2 regions of the Rothia sp. L_38 genome follow, and region 2 is predicted to be linked to the other one. Evidence: predicted binding sites of a transcription regulator. Region 2 holds the regulator's gene; the other holds the start of a gene.
The links. The regulator HspR, encoded in region 2, represses chaperone genes until heat shock. The targets are predictions, from matches to a motif close to AAGTTGAGTCNNNNNGACTCAACTT.

Region 1: the regulator HspR is predicted to act here: its motif matches at 2,411-2,435, upstream of clpB (ATP-dependent chaperone ClpB).

Annotation. Positions count from the first base shown of each region.
Region 1 covers NZ_JBOEQD010000005.1:117,427-125,353, reverse strand. The annotation lists gene clpB (ATP-dependent chaperone ClpB) at 1-2,348, opposite strand, end outside; gene ACRCJM_RS05325 (glutamine amidotransferase) at 2,590-3,306, shown strand; gene ACRCJM_RS05320 (hypothetical protein) at 3,333-3,926, opposite strand; gene ACRCJM_RS05315 (HAD family hydrolase) at 3,978-4,628, shown strand; gene ACRCJM_RS05310 (Dps family protein) at 4,711-5,214, opposite strand; gene ACRCJM_RS05305 (YrzE family protein) at 5,529-6,578, opposite strand; gene ACRCJM_RS05300 (VIT1/CCC1 transporter family protein) at 6,965-7,927, shown strand, end outside.
Region 2 covers NZ_JBOEQD010000008.1:64,854-72,780, reverse strand. The annotation lists gene ACRCJM_RS07560 (nucleotide exchange factor GrpE) at 1-396, shown strand, start outside; gene ACRCJM_RS07555 (hypothetical protein) at 470-850, shown strand; gene ACRCJM_RS07550 (DnaJ C-terminal domain-containing protein) at 960-1,946, shown strand; gene ACRCJM_RS07545 (heat shock protein transcriptional repressor HspR) at 1,949-2,374, shown strand; gene ACRCJM_RS07540 (hypothetical protein) at 2,436-2,570, shown strand; gene ACRCJM_RS07535 (LLM class flavin-dependent oxidoreductase) at 2,567-3,652, shown strand; gene ACRCJM_RS07530 (hypothetical protein) at 3,917-5,017, shown strand; gene ACRCJM_RS07525 (alanine/glycine:cation symporter family protein) at 5,177-6,628, shown strand; gene trmB (tRNA (guanosine(46)-N7)-methyltransferase TrmB) at 6,721-7,542, opposite strand; gene ACRCJM_RS07515 (hypothetical protein) at 7,703-7,927, opposite strand, start outside.

The sequences.
Region 1 (7,927 bases), on a different contig from region 2:
GCCATGGATGCGATTTGCAGACCCACGATGGAGGCCAGGTCATCGGCTGAGAGGGGCTCGAACATGATGACCTCGTCCAGGCGGTTGAGGAATTCCGGCTTGAAGCTGGCGTTGACGGTGGTCATGACGGCGCTCTTGCGGGCTTCGTCATCGAGGTTCTGGTCAATCAGGAACTGGGAGCCCAGGTTGGAGGTCAGGATCAGGATGACGTTGCGGAAGTCCACGGTGCGTCCCTGCCCGTCGGTTAGGCGTCCGTCGTCGAGCACCTGGAGCAGGATGTCGAAGACCTCGGGGTGGGCCTTTTCAACCTCGTCGAGGAGCACGACCGAGTAGGGGCGGCGGCGTACAGCTTCGGTGAGCTGGCCGCCCTCTTCGTAGCCGACGTACCCGGGAGGGGCACCGACCAGGCGGGCGACGGCGTGCTTTTCGGCGTATTCGCTCATGTCGATACGTACCAGGGCACGTTCGTCGTCGAACTGGAACTCGGCCAGGGCCTTGGCGAGCTCGGTTTTACCGACGCCGGTGGGGCCCAGGAAGAGGAAGGAGCCGATAGGACGGTCGGGGTCGGAGATTCCGGCACGGGAGCGGCGGACGGCGTCGGCGACGGCGGCAACTGCCTGGCGCTGGCCGATAAGGCGCTTGCCCAGTTCGTCTTCCATATGCAGGAGCTTTTCCGATTCGCCCTGGAGCATGCGCCCGGCGGGGATACCGGTCCAGGATGAGATCACCTCGGCGATATCGTCGGCGGTCACTTCCTCAGAGACCATGGACTCTTCGGACGCGGTGTTCTCAGCCTGCTGAGCGGCGGCCAGTTCGGCTTCGAGGGCGGGGATTTCGCCGTAGAGCATGCGGGAGGCTTCGGCCAGGTTGCCTTCGCGCTGGGCGACTTCTGCCTTGGAACGCAGCTCGTCGATCTGGGTTTTGAGGTCGCCGACGCGGTTGAGACCTGCCTTTTCAGCTTCCCAACGGGCGTTGAGGGCGTCCAGCTCTTCCTTCTTGTCGGCCATATCTGCCCGCAGGGCTTCAAGGCGCTCGACGGAGGCCGGGTCGGTCTCGTTGGCCAGGGCCAGTTCTTCCATGGTCAGGCGGTCAACGGCGCGGCGCAGGGCGTCGATTTCTTCGGGGGCCGAGTCGATTTCCATGCGCAGGCGGGAGGCGGCCTCGTCGATCAGGTCGATGGCCTTGTCGGGCAGCTGACGCGAGGGGATGTAGCGGTTCGACAGATTGGCGGCAGCCACCAGGGCGGAGTCTGCGATAGCAACCTTGTGGTGGGCCTCGTAGCGTTCCTTGAGGCCACGCAGAATACCGATGGTGTCATCGACGCTGGGTTCACCCACGTAGACCTGCTGGAAGCGGCGCTCCAGGGCAGCGTCCTTTTCGATGTTTTCGCGGTATTCGTCGAGGGTGGTTGCACCGATCAGGCGCAGCTCGCCGCGGGCCAGCATAGGCTTAAGCATGTTGCCGGCGTCCATAGAGCCTTCGGAGGCACCTGCTCCAACGACGGTGTGGATTTCGTCGATGAAGGTGACGATTTGCCCCTCGGACTTCTTGATGTCTTCCAGCACGGCCTTGAGGCGCTCTTCGAACTCGCCGCGGTACTTGGCACCGGCAACCATGGCACCCAGGTCGAGGGAGATTAGGGTCTTGCCGCGCAGAGATTCGGGCACGTCGCCGGAAACCATGCGCTGGGCCAGGCCCTCAACGACGGCGGTTTTACCGACGCCGGGTTCGCCAATGAGCACAGGGTTGTTCTTGGTGCGGCGGGAGAGCACCTGGATGACGCGGCGGATTTCGCTGTCTCGCCCAATGACGGGGTCAAGCTTGCCTTCACGGGCAACGGCGGTCAGGTCGGTGCCGTACTGTTCTAGGGCACCGAAGGTACCTTCGGGGTCGGGGGTGGTCACGGTGCGGTCTCCTCTCACGGTTGGAATGGTGTCTTCAATGGTCTTTTCGGTGGCCCCGGCCTGCTGCAGGGCGCGGGCGGTGGCGTCATCCCCCGCTGCGAGCGCCAGCAGCAGTATCTCGGTGGAGATGTAGGTGTCCCCGAACTGGGCTGCCTTGGCTTGGGCAGTTTGGATGGCGGTCAGGACGGCGCGGCTCGGCTGGGCCTGGGCGGCTGAGGCGCCCTGCACCTTGGGCAGTTTTGAAATCTCGGTGGAGGCTGCCAGGGAGATGGCGTCAACGTCGAGACCTGCGGTTTTAAGGACGGCCACTGCCACTCCCTCTCGCTGGTTCATGAGGGCCTTGAGCAGGTGGGAGGTGTCTAGGGTGGGGTTGCCCGCGGTTTGGGCATTCATGTTGGCTGCCGAGAGCGCTTCTTGGCTCTTGGTTGTAAATTGTGCGTTCATTGTTCTCCTTTACCTTTTGCGTAGGTAGTTTGTTCATACTTGAGTGTACTCCACTCAGCTTTAACTTGAGTCTACTACACTCAACTATCTTGCACTAGATATCTGAGGGGCAATTTTCTTTCCGCCCCTATCTACCCCAAACCTACAGGTGTCTCGCACGGCGGGCACGCACGTCCGCCATCTTTCTCAGCCCACCACATCACCTTTACACTGGATAGCAGTCACTCACCCAAGGAGAACCATGCCCCGCACCGCCTACGCCGTCCGCCATGTCGCCTTTGAAGATCTTGGCATCTTTGAAGATTTACTCACCAAGCGAGGTTTTAGCGTCGAATATCGCGATGCCGGTATTGACGCCCTCAACACCCCCGAGGTGCGCGAGGCAGATTTGCTAATCATTCTGGGCGCCCCCATTAGCGTGAACGACACCCAGGACTACCCCTTCCTCTTTGAAGAAGTAGAACTCATCAAGGCGCGCATCTCCGCTCAGAAGCCCGTCCTGGGCATTTGTCTAGGCGCCCAGCAGATTGCCCTGGCAGCGGGCGCGCAGGTTGACCCCACCGGCGAAATCGAGCTGGGCTACTCCCCGGTAGAACTTACCGAAGCCGGGCAAGAATCAGTACTTGCACCGCTCGGCAACACCCCCGTCCTCCACTGGCACGGAGATGCCTTCACCCTACCCAAGGGCACCTCAAGCCTGGCCCGCACCCAGATGTGCGAGAACCAAGCCTTTGCCCTCAAGGACGAGGCAGGGCGACCCTACGCTCTGGCGCTCCAGTTCCACCTTGAAGTCAACCCCCGCCATATTGAGCAGTGGCTCATTGCTTATGCCGACTACATCAGGGCTTCAGAGCAGGACGTTGCGGTCATCCGCCGCGAGGCCTCCCTCTACGCAGAAAAGCTGACTACAGCTGCAACCGATGTACTCAAGGGCTGGCTCGAGCAGGTTAATCTGTAAGACTTCCCTTCAGCATCTGCCCAGGGCTAGTCAAGAAAGTCGTACATCGATTCTTCACGCTCTAGCTGCTCCCGAGTGGCATCATCGAGCCCTCGCGTCAGGGCTCGGGCTTTTCGGTAGTCACTGATAGCAAGTAGCAGGGTGGCAATAGCGAACGAGAAGGTCAAAATCCCGCTGGTATTACCAAAGGCAGCGGAGAGGCCGATAACGTCGGAGCCCAGCAGGGCAGCGGCAGCTGAAATGTTCTGCCCCTCAAGACGGTCAGGAGCCACCATACCGAAGAATCCGGCCAGTACCCAGGTAGATGCTACCACGAGCGCGGTGACGGGCGGCAAGCCAGCCCGCACTCCCTTTTCTTGCACACCCATTTCTTTGAAAGAAAACAGGGCAGCGACCAACAGGATAATCAGTAGGGCAGGCCCAAATGAAATCGCATAAATGGGCACCAGCTCTCCCCCGGCGCCAAAAAGGGCGCGCCCGGCAGTAATCCAGGCAGCAGAAATAAAAGCCATGGGCACCAACAGATAGGCAAGCACCCGGCGCACGGGGCTTGGCTGCCGCCGTAGACGCGGGTGGGTGGGCAACTGGTCTGTAGTGGTATGGGGGCGCTCTTGGTTCACTCACCTATCCTAACCGGACAAACCTCCCCCAGGACGGGTAGGGTGGTGTATATGAGCAGACTTAAAGCTATTTTCTTTGACCACGACGGAACCCTCGTAGATACCGAACCCCTGTGGGCCGAGGCAAAAACTACCCTAGCTGCCGAGTTCGGTGCCAACTGGACTGAGCAGGATACGCTCATGGCCCTGGGTAAGCCTGCTGCAGTCACTTTTGCCCGAATGCAGGAGCTGGGTGCAGATGCTCCCACCGATGAACTCTACGACCGGCTCAAGGCGAAGATGTCGGTGCTGCTTAAGGACGCCCGGGTTGAGCTCCTACCCGGCATCGAGGCGCTCCTGGCGCAGGTAGCTGAGGCAGGCGTCCCCGCCGGCATTGTCACCAACGCTACGACCGAGGTAGCTGCCAACACCGCCAAGCTGGCACCGGAGGGTCTCTTTAAAACCCTGGTAACCGATGAGCAGGTTACTCACGCTAAGCCTGACCCCGACCCCTACCTCATGGCAGCACGCAACCTGGGGGTAGACCCAGCTAACTGTGTTGCGGTGGAGGACTCTGCTTCTGGCGCCCAGAGCGCTATGGCAGCAGGCATGAAGGTGGTTGTGGTACCGGGCCTGACCGAGGTTCCAGACCATCTGGGGCACGCCCGCTACACTCACACAGAACTTAGCCTAGAAAAAATCAGGGCTTTGATTGAGGGGTAAAGGACACAACTGCATCAGTAAAGGCGGGTCTATCGTGTGTGATAGACCCGCCTTTACCGTGTGGTTCACGTATGGGTGGAGCTTACTTAAGGTTGCCCTGACCATCTTCAAGGTGACCGCGCAGGAACCACTGGAAGAGTTCCAGTTCAGCGGTCTGACCGATGAGCAAATCCTCGGTGATGGGATCGATGTCGCCCACCTTAGCGATGGCAGCACGGTGGTCTTCAACAACCACGTTGTAGACCTCATTCAGAGCGCGAATGTGAGTCAGTGCATCAGCACGGTCAACATCGTATTCAGCCCAGGTGCGCTTTTTTACCAGGTCGCCAGAGAGGCCATTGGGAGCTACACCCATGGTGGCCATACGCTCAGCAATAGCGTCAACGAAGCCACGAACCAGATCAACCTGGGGGTCGAGCATTTCGTGAACGGCGATGAAGTTGGGGCCAACGACATTCCAGTGAGCGTGCTTGAGGACCAGGTGCAGGTCGTTCAGGGCGTGCAGGCGAAGCTGCAGGACGTCGGCTACGTGGTGACCTGACTCTTCGGTGAGGCCAGGAACGGTAAATGATGCGTACTTGCTCATGAGTGAGACTTCCTTTCGAAAGTGATGACCGGTATTTTTCAAAGCTCCGGCTGGCTTGCTGTACTTCTAGCCTACGCACTCTCAACAGCGTTTTCAAGCATTATTATGATTAATTCATAATAAGCAAAACCTTGTTTGACCTGCTGGAACACCTTATTTCTGTCTTAGTTAAGCCTTACCTGACCACACTCTGGCTAGATATTTCAGGCAGTCAAACCACATAAACCCATTTAACATAAAGGTTCACGCGCCACAGATGGTGGAGCGTGAACCTTGATGCAATCAATGAGACTGGTTATGCAACCCGCTGATGATTAGATTTTTTCAGCAGAGCGGCCAGTGCGGGCACCAAGCAGACCACCCAGGGCGGTGATGATCATAGCCAAAATGAGACCACAGAAAGTGTACAGGGAGTACTTAGCGGTGTTGTTCATAGCATCGTTTGCTACAACAACAGCCTGATCAAAGGTTTCTTGAGCATTGTTTGCCAGGTTATTCAGGGTTTCCTCAGCCTTCTGTACGCCCTCTTCATATGAGGTCACGATATTGTTAGCAGCCGATCGCGATTGAGCTGCGGTGAGGTTAGTGTTAGCTTCAATTTCACGAGCCAGAGCATCCTCGTCGATCTGCTCAGTGATTGATGCAATACGATCTTCAATGTTTGCACGAACATCCTCTGCAACAACAGAAGAATCTTCACCGTCTACAATGATTCGCTGAGCAGCTACCTGCAGGTCAGCAACGGTTTCATCAACTTGGGCCTGGAGATAGTCGGGGTGCAGCTGCTCAATGGAGCTATTAGCAAGCGCCTGACGCACATCAACAGAGACACCCTCGGCATCAACATCAATTCGGTCGGTATTGATATTCGAAACAGCCTGAGCCGCCGCCGATGACGCACTTGAAACAGCACCGCCAGCCGCACCAAGCATGTTACCCAGCGCCCCAAATGCAGAAGATACTGCGCTCACAGCTAGAACCACAATGGCAATAACACCCAGTGCCCACGTAAGGAACCCGTGAATCAAGCCCGCCTTGTTAGCGGTCAAACCAGCAATAAAGCCCGCCACGCCAAGAGAAACAGCCAAAGAAAAAATAGTCCAGATTATCAGACCAGTTCCGACACCTTCCGTTGGGTTTTCAGCAGTCAGGTCGGTACCTCCAAGCCCCACCGCAGTTCCCACAAGAGAGAAGAGTGCAGAGAGAGCGATGAAGGTAACTAGACCAGCAAAGATGCTTCGCCATGAGATGTTACTACCTGCCTCAAGACGGGCATCTTGGGCAATAATCTGGCGGAGAGAGCCGCGTGCGATACCCCGAGGCGCGTTAGCGCCTGACTCAACAACCCCTACATTTTCGGTCATAATTTTTCCTTTAGATACATGATCAACTAATCAAGAATTTTAAGCATGAGACACAATATCACTCTAGATCACTCTAGAAGATAGTGCATACCCTCTATTTATAGCACGTACACTTTCATTCATGAGCTACCGACAACCCCAATAATCACGGTTTAGGTGACGCAGCATCACTACCGCCATGCTCAAAATCACGAAAATTTTTACTAGTCAAGTAGCGATTTCAACAGCATATCGATAAGTAAACTTTGCGTCACCACCATGAAAAATGGGATTCATTTCATAAGTAGGCTTGACTGCTAGGAGATATCTCTGAGGCACGAACAGTCAGAACCAGAATGCTAAAATATAGGGTTAGACCCGCATCGGCCAAGCGAAACTCTTTCACCATGCCTACGACCAGTTCTCAACCTTCACCTTCACGCACCTTCCCCAGTTGCGCCCAGATTCGCCGCTGGCGCCGCTACCTGGCTGAAGAAATCTCAGAAGCTCGCATCTATGCCGCCCTGGCAGAGCGTGCCGAAGGAAAAGAAGCAGAGATTCTCCGGGAGGTTGCTCAGGCTGAGGAGCGCCACCAAAATCACTGGCGGGAACTGTTAGGCGAGCACGCTTACCCCGAACCCAAGCCGTCTATCTCCGCCAGATTCCTGCAACTTCTTGCTAAGAACTTTGGGTCAGTTTTTGTGCTCGCCCTAGCCCAGCGTGCCGAGGGCCGCTCACCTTACGCGGAGGACCCCGACGCCACTGAAGCCATGGCCGCCGATGAAGCAATTCACGAAGAGATTATTCGAGCACTGTCTACCTCTGGCCGTGAAAAACTCTCGGGCAACTTCCGCGCCGCCGTCTTTGGCGCAAATGATGGTCTAGTATCGAATGCTGCTCTCATCATGGGCGTGGGGGCTTCTGGCGTCAGCAGCTCTATGGTGCTTCTTTCAGGCGTCGCAGGCCTACTGGCTGGCGCCCTCTCCATGGCAGCGGGCGAGTTCGTTTCTGTGCGCTCCCAGCGTGAACTCCTGGACGCTTCTCGCCCAACTCAGGTCACCCTCAACGTTGCCCACCAGCTCGATATTAACCAGAATGAACTAGAACTGATTTACAAGGCTCGAGGCATGAGCGAGGAAGCTGCCCGCCACCGTGCCATGGAGCGCTTCGGCTATTTCACCTGCGACTGCGATCCCTCACTCTCCTTCCGCAATGATATTGAGGGCGAAGAGGTTGAGGACGCCCACGGCGCACTCGGCAGCGATGTGGGGGCTGCGGCCTCCAGTTTCTGCTTCTTTGCATCCGGCGCATTGATCCCGATTCTTCCCTATATTTTTGGCATGTCGGGCGGTGCAGCCATGCTGGTTGCC
Region 2 (7,927 bases):
CTTGAAGATCTGCGCCGCCTTCAGGCCGAGTTCACCAACTACAAGAACCGCACCGCCAAGGAAAAAGACCAGCTGCGCGACTTCGTGATCGCCGATCTGGTTGCCGCCCTGCTGCCCGTCATTGACGATATCGATGCCGCCCGCAAGCACGGCGACCTTGAAGAAGGCCCCTTCGCCGCCATCGCTAACAAGCTCGAAGAGACCCTGACCAAGCAGGGCCTGGAACGCTTTGGCGAAGTCGGCGAACCCTTCAACCCCCAGGTTCACGAGGCTGTCCTGCAGCAGCCCACCAGCGAGGTTGAGCCCGATTCAATCTCCATGGTTCTTCGCAACGGTTACAAGGTGAAGGACCGCGTGGTCCGCACCGCCCAGGTAGCCGTAGCGGTAGCAGAATAAGGGATGCGGGCGGGCACCCGGCCTGATACGTCAGGCTAGGTGCCCGCCCCTTATGTCAAGAGGTTTATATATTATGAGCTATTTTATTGGAGTATTTCCACTCGCAATTTTTAGCATCGGCTTCGTTGTCATTTTTTGTTGTATAAAGAGGCCCGCAAAATATCTAATAATGGAAAAATTTGCAGGGTTTGCATTTCAAACTGGTCTAGCAATAGCAGCAATCTCCGGTGCGATTCATATGGCAGTGGTTACATCTCTTATTTCCTATACAACGGCTTTAGGGGTGTCTGTCTCTGAAGTTCCCGAAAATCTTGATAATGATAGAATCTGGGAGATGGTTAGTATGCTCCAAGAGTATTCGGATGAGGCTTTCTATATCGCAATTTGTGCAGCAATTCTATGCCTTCTTGGGATTATTTTTTCTGTCGTGGCAACGCTAATAAAAGAAATATAATTTTAATTTAAAAATTTGGTGAAGTAAGTCTGCAAAGGGTGGCCCATTGTAGAATTCTTTGAATAAACTTCTATAAATAGTTGAATATCTACCTCGGAAGGAGAGGCACATGGCGAGCGAAAACTGGCTCCATCAAGATTTTTATAAGGTACTGGGCGTAGCCGAGGACGCTTCCGAGGCAGATATCAAGAAGGCCTACCGCAAGCTGGCCCGCAAGCACCACCCCGACCAGAACCCCGGCGACGAGGCCGCTGAGAAGAAGTTCAAGGAAGTCTCAGAAGCCTACGACGTGCTCTCAGACCCCAAGCAGAAGGAAGAGTACGACCAGATTCGCAAGTACGGCGCTGCCGGATTCGGTGGGGCTGGTGGCGGCTTCCCGGGCGGTTTCCCCGGTGGGGCCGGGGGCTTCCCCGGCGGCGCTGGCGGTATCAACATTGAAGACCTGCTCGGCGGCATGTTCGGTGGCGGTGCTGGCTTTGGCGGGGCCGGACGCTCCGCCGGAGGTTTCCCTGGCGGTGCGGGTGGCTTCCCCGGTGGCGGCTTCTCAGCCCCCAAGGGGGAGGACGCCACCACCAGCGCCCGCATCACCATCCAGCAGGCCTACGACGGCGCTGAGGTCTCGGTCTTCCGCCCCGGCGGCTCCCAAACCCAGGTGCGCCTGCCCCGCGGCGTCAAGGACGGCCAGAAAATCCGTGCCCGAGGCAAGGGGCACCCAGGTGCCGGTGGGGCAGGGGACCTGATCGTCACCGTCCGTGTGGACTCCCACCCTGTCTTTGACCGCGAGGGTGATAACCTGCTCGTGCGTGTGCCCGTCACCCTGGAAGAAGCCGTCAAGGGCGGCGTGATTGAGGCCCCCACCCTCGACGGCGGGAGCGTCAAACTCCGCCTGGCTGCCGGGGCCCCGTCCGGCCGTAAGCTGCGCGCTAAGGGCCGCGGCTTCGTGACCAAGAAGGGCACCGGCGATATGCTGGTTACCCCCGAGGTGCAGCTGCCCACCAACCTCACGCCCGAAGCTGAGGCAGCTCTCGACGCCTTTTTCGCGGTGGCACCCCAGGCTAACCCCCGTGAGGACCTGCTGAGGAAAGCTGGTGACTAAGAATGGCTCTCGAATCTGACCGCCCGGTCTTCGTTATATCCGTAGCTGCCGAATTGGCCGGTATGCACCCGCAGACCCTGCGCCAGTACGACCGGCTAGGGCTGGTGCAGCCCCAGCGAGCCCCGGGGCGGGCCCGTCGCTACTCCGAACGCGACGTGCAGAAACTCCAGGAGATTCAGGAGCTTTCCCAATCGGGCGTCTCGCTTGAGGGAATCAAGCGCATCATGCAGCTGGAGAACCAGGTGGAGGCCCTGCGGGCCCGCATGACCGAGCTGCAGGCTGAAAATGATGTCCTTCGTAATCGCCTGCAGGAGAGCTCCCGCATCTTTGCTGCCGGAACCTCAGGTGGGGCTGTGCACCTGGCCCGGGGCAAGCGTCCTGCTGCCCGCCAGACCTCCCAGGCTGTGGTGCTCTACCGGCCGCGCTAACCCCGCCCCTAGATCTTGACTGTAGCGATGGTTGCCATCAGCGCGAAAGAGATTCGTGCAGATGGCAACCATCGTTACTTTTAAGATGCTGGATACCTCCAGCACAGCTCTTAAAAACTTTTGGAATAAAGTAATTTGGGCTAGTGTTGAACTGTCTGTAGACGAGAAGTTCACCACCGAAAGGGAACCATCATGACCAACATCAACACCGCCCCCGACCTACGCCCCGGCCTGCTCAGCGTCGATAACACAGCCTTCCAGATGGGCCTGGACACCTTCGGCGACACCACCGTCGACCTGGCAGGGAACCGCCTGCACCACGCCCAGGTCATCCGCAACGTCCTTGAACAGGGCCAGCTGGCCGACTGTGTCGGCGTCGACTTCTTTGGTATCGGTGAACACCACCGCCCCGACTTTGCCGTCAGCGCCCCCGATACCATCCTGGCAGGCTTGGCTACCAGCACTGAACGCATCCACCTAGGTTCGGCCGTCACCGTCCTCTCCTCGGACGACCCCATCCGTGTCTACCAGCGCTTCGCCACCATCAACGCCCTCAGTGACGGCCGCGCCGAAGCCGTACTGGGCCGCGGCTCCTTCACTGAGTCCTTCCCCCTCTTCGGCTACAAGCTTGAAGACTACAACTCCCTTTTCTCCGAGAAGTTCGACCTCTTCACCAAAATCATCACTCAGGAGCCCCTCAATTGGAACCCCGGCAACCGCCCGCCCCTGGTGAACCAGGAGATTTACCCCAAGACCGAGGGTATTCTCAAGCACTGGCTGGCTGTTGGTGGCAGCCCTGAATCCGTCGCCCGCGCGGCCCAGTACAAGACCCCGCTCATGCTGGCGATCATTGGAGGGCCCGCTGAGCGCTTCAAGCCCTACACCGACCTCTACCGCCGGGCCAACGAGCAGCTGGGCAACGGCGATTTGCCCATCGCCGTCCACTCACCCGGCCACATCGCCGAGACGGACGAAGAAGCCCGCAGCCAGCTGCGCGAACACTGGATCGCTAACCGCAACAAGATCGGTGCTGAACGCGGCTGGGGCCCGGCAGGGGAGCGCGAATTTGAGCACGAAATTGAACACGGTGCCCTCTATGTGGGTTCGCCCGAAACCGTCGCCCAGAAGATTGCCGATACCGTTCACAAGCTGGGTGTCAACCGTTTCGATCTCAAGTTCTCCAACGGTGCTCTAGCCCATGAGCACTCCATGAACTCGATTGAACTCTACGGCACCAAGGTGCTGCCGCGCGTTCGTGAACTGCTGGCAGAAGATTAGGGTAAGGACGCCTGTGGCAGCGCAAGCGGTCACAGCGGCTCATAAAGTGGCGGCACCCTGTTTTGGGTGCCGCCACAATCTTTAAGTCTACGGTAGTCAGGGGTGGGTATGCCAGGCTTTGTGGGAAAATTATCAGCCTACTGTTCATAAGTCGTCATTCTGCTGCAGATAAGGCTTAAAGACTTGAAAATTCCGGTATTGGTCAGCTAGCTTAGTTCTATCAGCGGGGTAGACCCGCCCCATCGATCGACAAAGGAGCCGACCGTGACCGACACCCACCTTTCTTCCAACAAGCCCTTCGACACCCTCGACCTTAAGGCTCTGACCGAACCCGCAACTGAGGGGGCTGTCCGAGTTACCCTCACCCTTCCCACCGAACGCGCCGGTCGCGACACCACGGGGAATGCCATTCGCTTCCGCAACCTTCTCTCATCTGCCCGCGACAGACTAGAGGCAGCAGGGCATGATGCAGATTCAATCCTTGCTCCCGCCCAAGAACTCCACGACGACCGTGACTACTGGCAGCACCAGGGAGATGGCCTGCTAGTCCTTCTTGACGGAGATAAACTCACCGCCCAGCGTCTGCCCTTCGAGTTACCCGAAAGCGTCACTGTAGCCAATGACTACGACCTCACCGCCCTCGTCCCCCTTCTCAGCACCGATACCAGCCTGCACCTGCTGGCCCTCTCCCGCAAAGAAGTGCGCCTCTTTGAAACCGACGGCACCCGCATCGGCCGCATCAACCTCGAGAACATGATCGAGAGCGAAGACGATATCTACAACGACTACGATGTGCAGCGCACCCAGCAGCAGGCCCCCAAGGGTGGTGGGGAAGCCACCTTCCACGCCCACACCAACGACTCTGATACCGACCGCATCTATCGTGAACGGTTCTTACGCAAGGTAGCCCAGGGGATTGAAGCAGAAGTCTCTGAGCCTAACCGTCACCCGCTCGTCCTCGCAGGGGTCGAAGAGCTTACCCACGAGTTCCGCTCCACCACTTCCTGGGGTCAAGTGCTGGAAACCGTCATCACCGGTAGGGTTGACGGGATGAGCGAAAGCCAGCTGCTTGAAAATCTGCAGCCAGTACTTACCGAAGTAGCTGATGCCGAGACCAAGAGTCTCGCCCAGCAGATTGACGATGCCCGATCCGGAAAACGATATATCGGCGCTGGTGAGATTCTAGAGGCAGCGACCCAGGGGCAGATTGCAACCCTGCTGGTGGCCCCCGGGGCTGAGAGTGCTGCCGACGGCCAGCTCGGCGAAAAGGCCCAAACTATTAACCTGGTGCTCCGTTCAGGAGGCGAAGTGAAACCCGCCCCCGAGAGCCAGGAAGAAAAACTGGCAGCAATAACTCGCTGGTAAGTAAATACACAGAATAAGACGAGATAGGCCACCGGCTCCTTGACTCGCTATAGTTGAATGGCGCCCCACCGCAGTGCACACGCCTGCGGCGGGGCGTCCTTATTCATCACGCAGCTGCGGCGCTCCCTCGCCCGCAGCGACCTGTATCAAGGACACCACATGACCTTTCAAGACGTCTTGAGCGCTATAAGCTCCCTCATCTGGGGACCTTTTGTGCTCATACCGCTGCTTCTTGGCACCGGTATCTACCTGACGGTGCGGCTGGGCTTTATCCAGCTCACCAAACTACTCGTCGCTAACCGTCTAGCCTTCTTCGAACGCAAGGACGACGGTGCTACCGGCGGCGACATCTCCCAGTTCCAGTCCCTCACCACCGCCCTCGCCGCGACGGTGGGCACCGGTAATATCGTCGGCGTTGCCACCGCGATTTCTATCGGTGGCCCCGGCGCCCTCTTCTGGATGTGGGTCACCGCTATTTTCGGTATGGCCTCCAAGTACTCCGAAGCCTTCCTGGGCGTGCGCTACCGCACCACAGATGCCAAGGGGGAAGTCTCCGGCGGTCCCCAGTACTACCTCCAGCGCGGTATCAAAGGCCCCCTGGGTAAATTCCTAGCCCTCTTCTTCGCGGTAGCCGCCGTGCTGGCGTCCTTCGGCATCGGCAATACCGCCCAGGGCAACTCCATCGCCCACAACCTTGAAGACACCTTCCACCTGCCCGCAGCCCTCACCGGCATCGTGCTAGCCCTTATCACCCTTTTCGTGCTGATGGGCGGCATTAAGTCCATCGGCAAGGTGACCGCCGGTTTTGTGCCGATTATGATCCTCTTCTACGTGGGCGGGGCTCTTTACATTCTGGGCGTTAACGCCGCGGCGCTTCCGGCTGCCCTGGGGCAGATATTTTCGGACGCCTTCACCGGCTCCTCCGCCGTGGGCGGCTTTGCTGGGGCCTCTCTCATGTACGCCGTACAGTACGGTGTAGCCCGCGGTATTTTCTCCAACGAATCGGGCATGGGGTCCGCCGCTATCGCAGCAGCTGCTGCCCAGACCACCCACCCGGTCCGCCAGGGGCTGGTCTCCATGACCCAGACCTTCATCGACACCATGATCGTTGTGACCTGCACCGGCCTGGTGCTGGTTGTCACCGGCACGTGGCAGGCCACCGACTCCACCGGTGAACAGATATCAGCCTCAGTGATGACCAGCCATGCCTTTGCGTCGGTGATTGGGCCCGCCGGCAGCTGGATCGTGACCATCGGCCTGGTGCTCTTTGCCTACTCCACCATTCTGGGCTGGGCCTACTACGGCGAACGCAACATCGAAAGGCTCTTTGGTCGCCGGGGCGTCACCCCCTACCGTCTTTTCTTTGCAGTCATTGTCTACTTCGGCTGCACCATGGAACTGACCGTAGCCTGGACCTTCTCAGACATCGCCAACGGACTCATGGCCATCCCCAACCTGATTGGCCTGCTCCTTATGTCGGGACTGATCGCTCGAGAAACCAAGTACTACCTGGCCAACGATCCCAAGCTCACCGCCTCCAAAACAGAGATTGATGCCTTTATGCAGGGGCACCCCGGAGCGGTTGATTCCTACGAGAAAACCGGTCAATAAGAAGACCCTCACCGCATAAAAACAGGCGGGTACCCGCAGCCACACATGTGTGATAGCGGGTATCCGCCTATTGTATCTACCTAGCGTAAGTTCTAGCGACGAATATAGGTTAGGTCGTGGGCGCGACGTCCGGCCTCGCCAGCCTTGCGTTCGAAGCTGGTGACGACGCGTCCCTCCCAACGAGGCGCCCAGCCGCCGACGGGGTCGTCCTCGCTGGTATTCTCCCCGGCGTGGGCATTGGTGAAATCGGGGTGGGCATCGAGTACCTCGCGCATGACCAGGGCGTATTCCTCCCAGTCGGTAGCCAAACGCCAGGTACCGCCGGGCTTGAGTACCCGGGCTACCTTATCTGCAAAGGCGGGGGAAACCAGACGACGCTTGTGGTGGCGGGCCTTGTGCCAGGGGTCGGGGAAGAAGACCCATAGCTCATCCACCGAGGATTCTTCGAGCAGGTTATCCAGCAGCTCGGGTGCATTAGCCTGGGCAACACGCACGTTCTCAACTCCGGCCTGGCCCATCTTCAGCAGTAGGTCAGCGATGCCGGGGGTGTAGACCTCAACAGCCAGGAAGTTGGCCTCTGGTACCTGGGTCGCGCGGTTGACGATGGCTTCGCCCAGACCTGAGCCGATTTCAACGACCAGGGGCGCGTCAACGCGTCCGTAGAGGGCCTGCTGATCAAAGACCGCACCCTCAGCAACCGAGGTATCGCCGATGTTGCGGGGCAGGTCAAGGACGTGGGTGGGGGCGTAGGTATCCCAGGCCTTCTGACGGCGGGCGGTCAGGCGGTCACCGCGGCGGACGAACGAGTAGGGTTGGCGGTGGAATTTTTCGGGGACGGGGGCGGTCAGGTCTTCACCTGCCGCTGCACGCTCGGCCTTAGCGGCCAGGTCCTGCTTTTGCTTGTTGGTTTCCATAACTCTCCTTACGAGGTTGAAACAGATAAACCGGCGCGCACGGAAACGCAAAGTGCCGCCGGTAGGGGAAAGAAAGACTTCCCCAAGTATATCGTCACAGATAGACACCGGGGCAGGCTGAAAACAGCCTGCCCCGGTGGAGGGTCCCTGACGGTTCTACTTAGTAGATAACGCGGCCCTGGGTGACGCCCATGTGCTCAAAGTTATCGTCTGAATCGCCGTCCATCTCATCGATGACAGTAACTGCTACGAACAGCTCGTACTGGACGTTCCAGAAAGGGAAATTCACGTAATAGCGCAGGGGAATCTCTACGGACTCACCGGGCTGTAGGACGCCGGAGTAGGTCCAGGTAAAGGAGGGGGAACCCCAGCCTGCCTGTCCAGC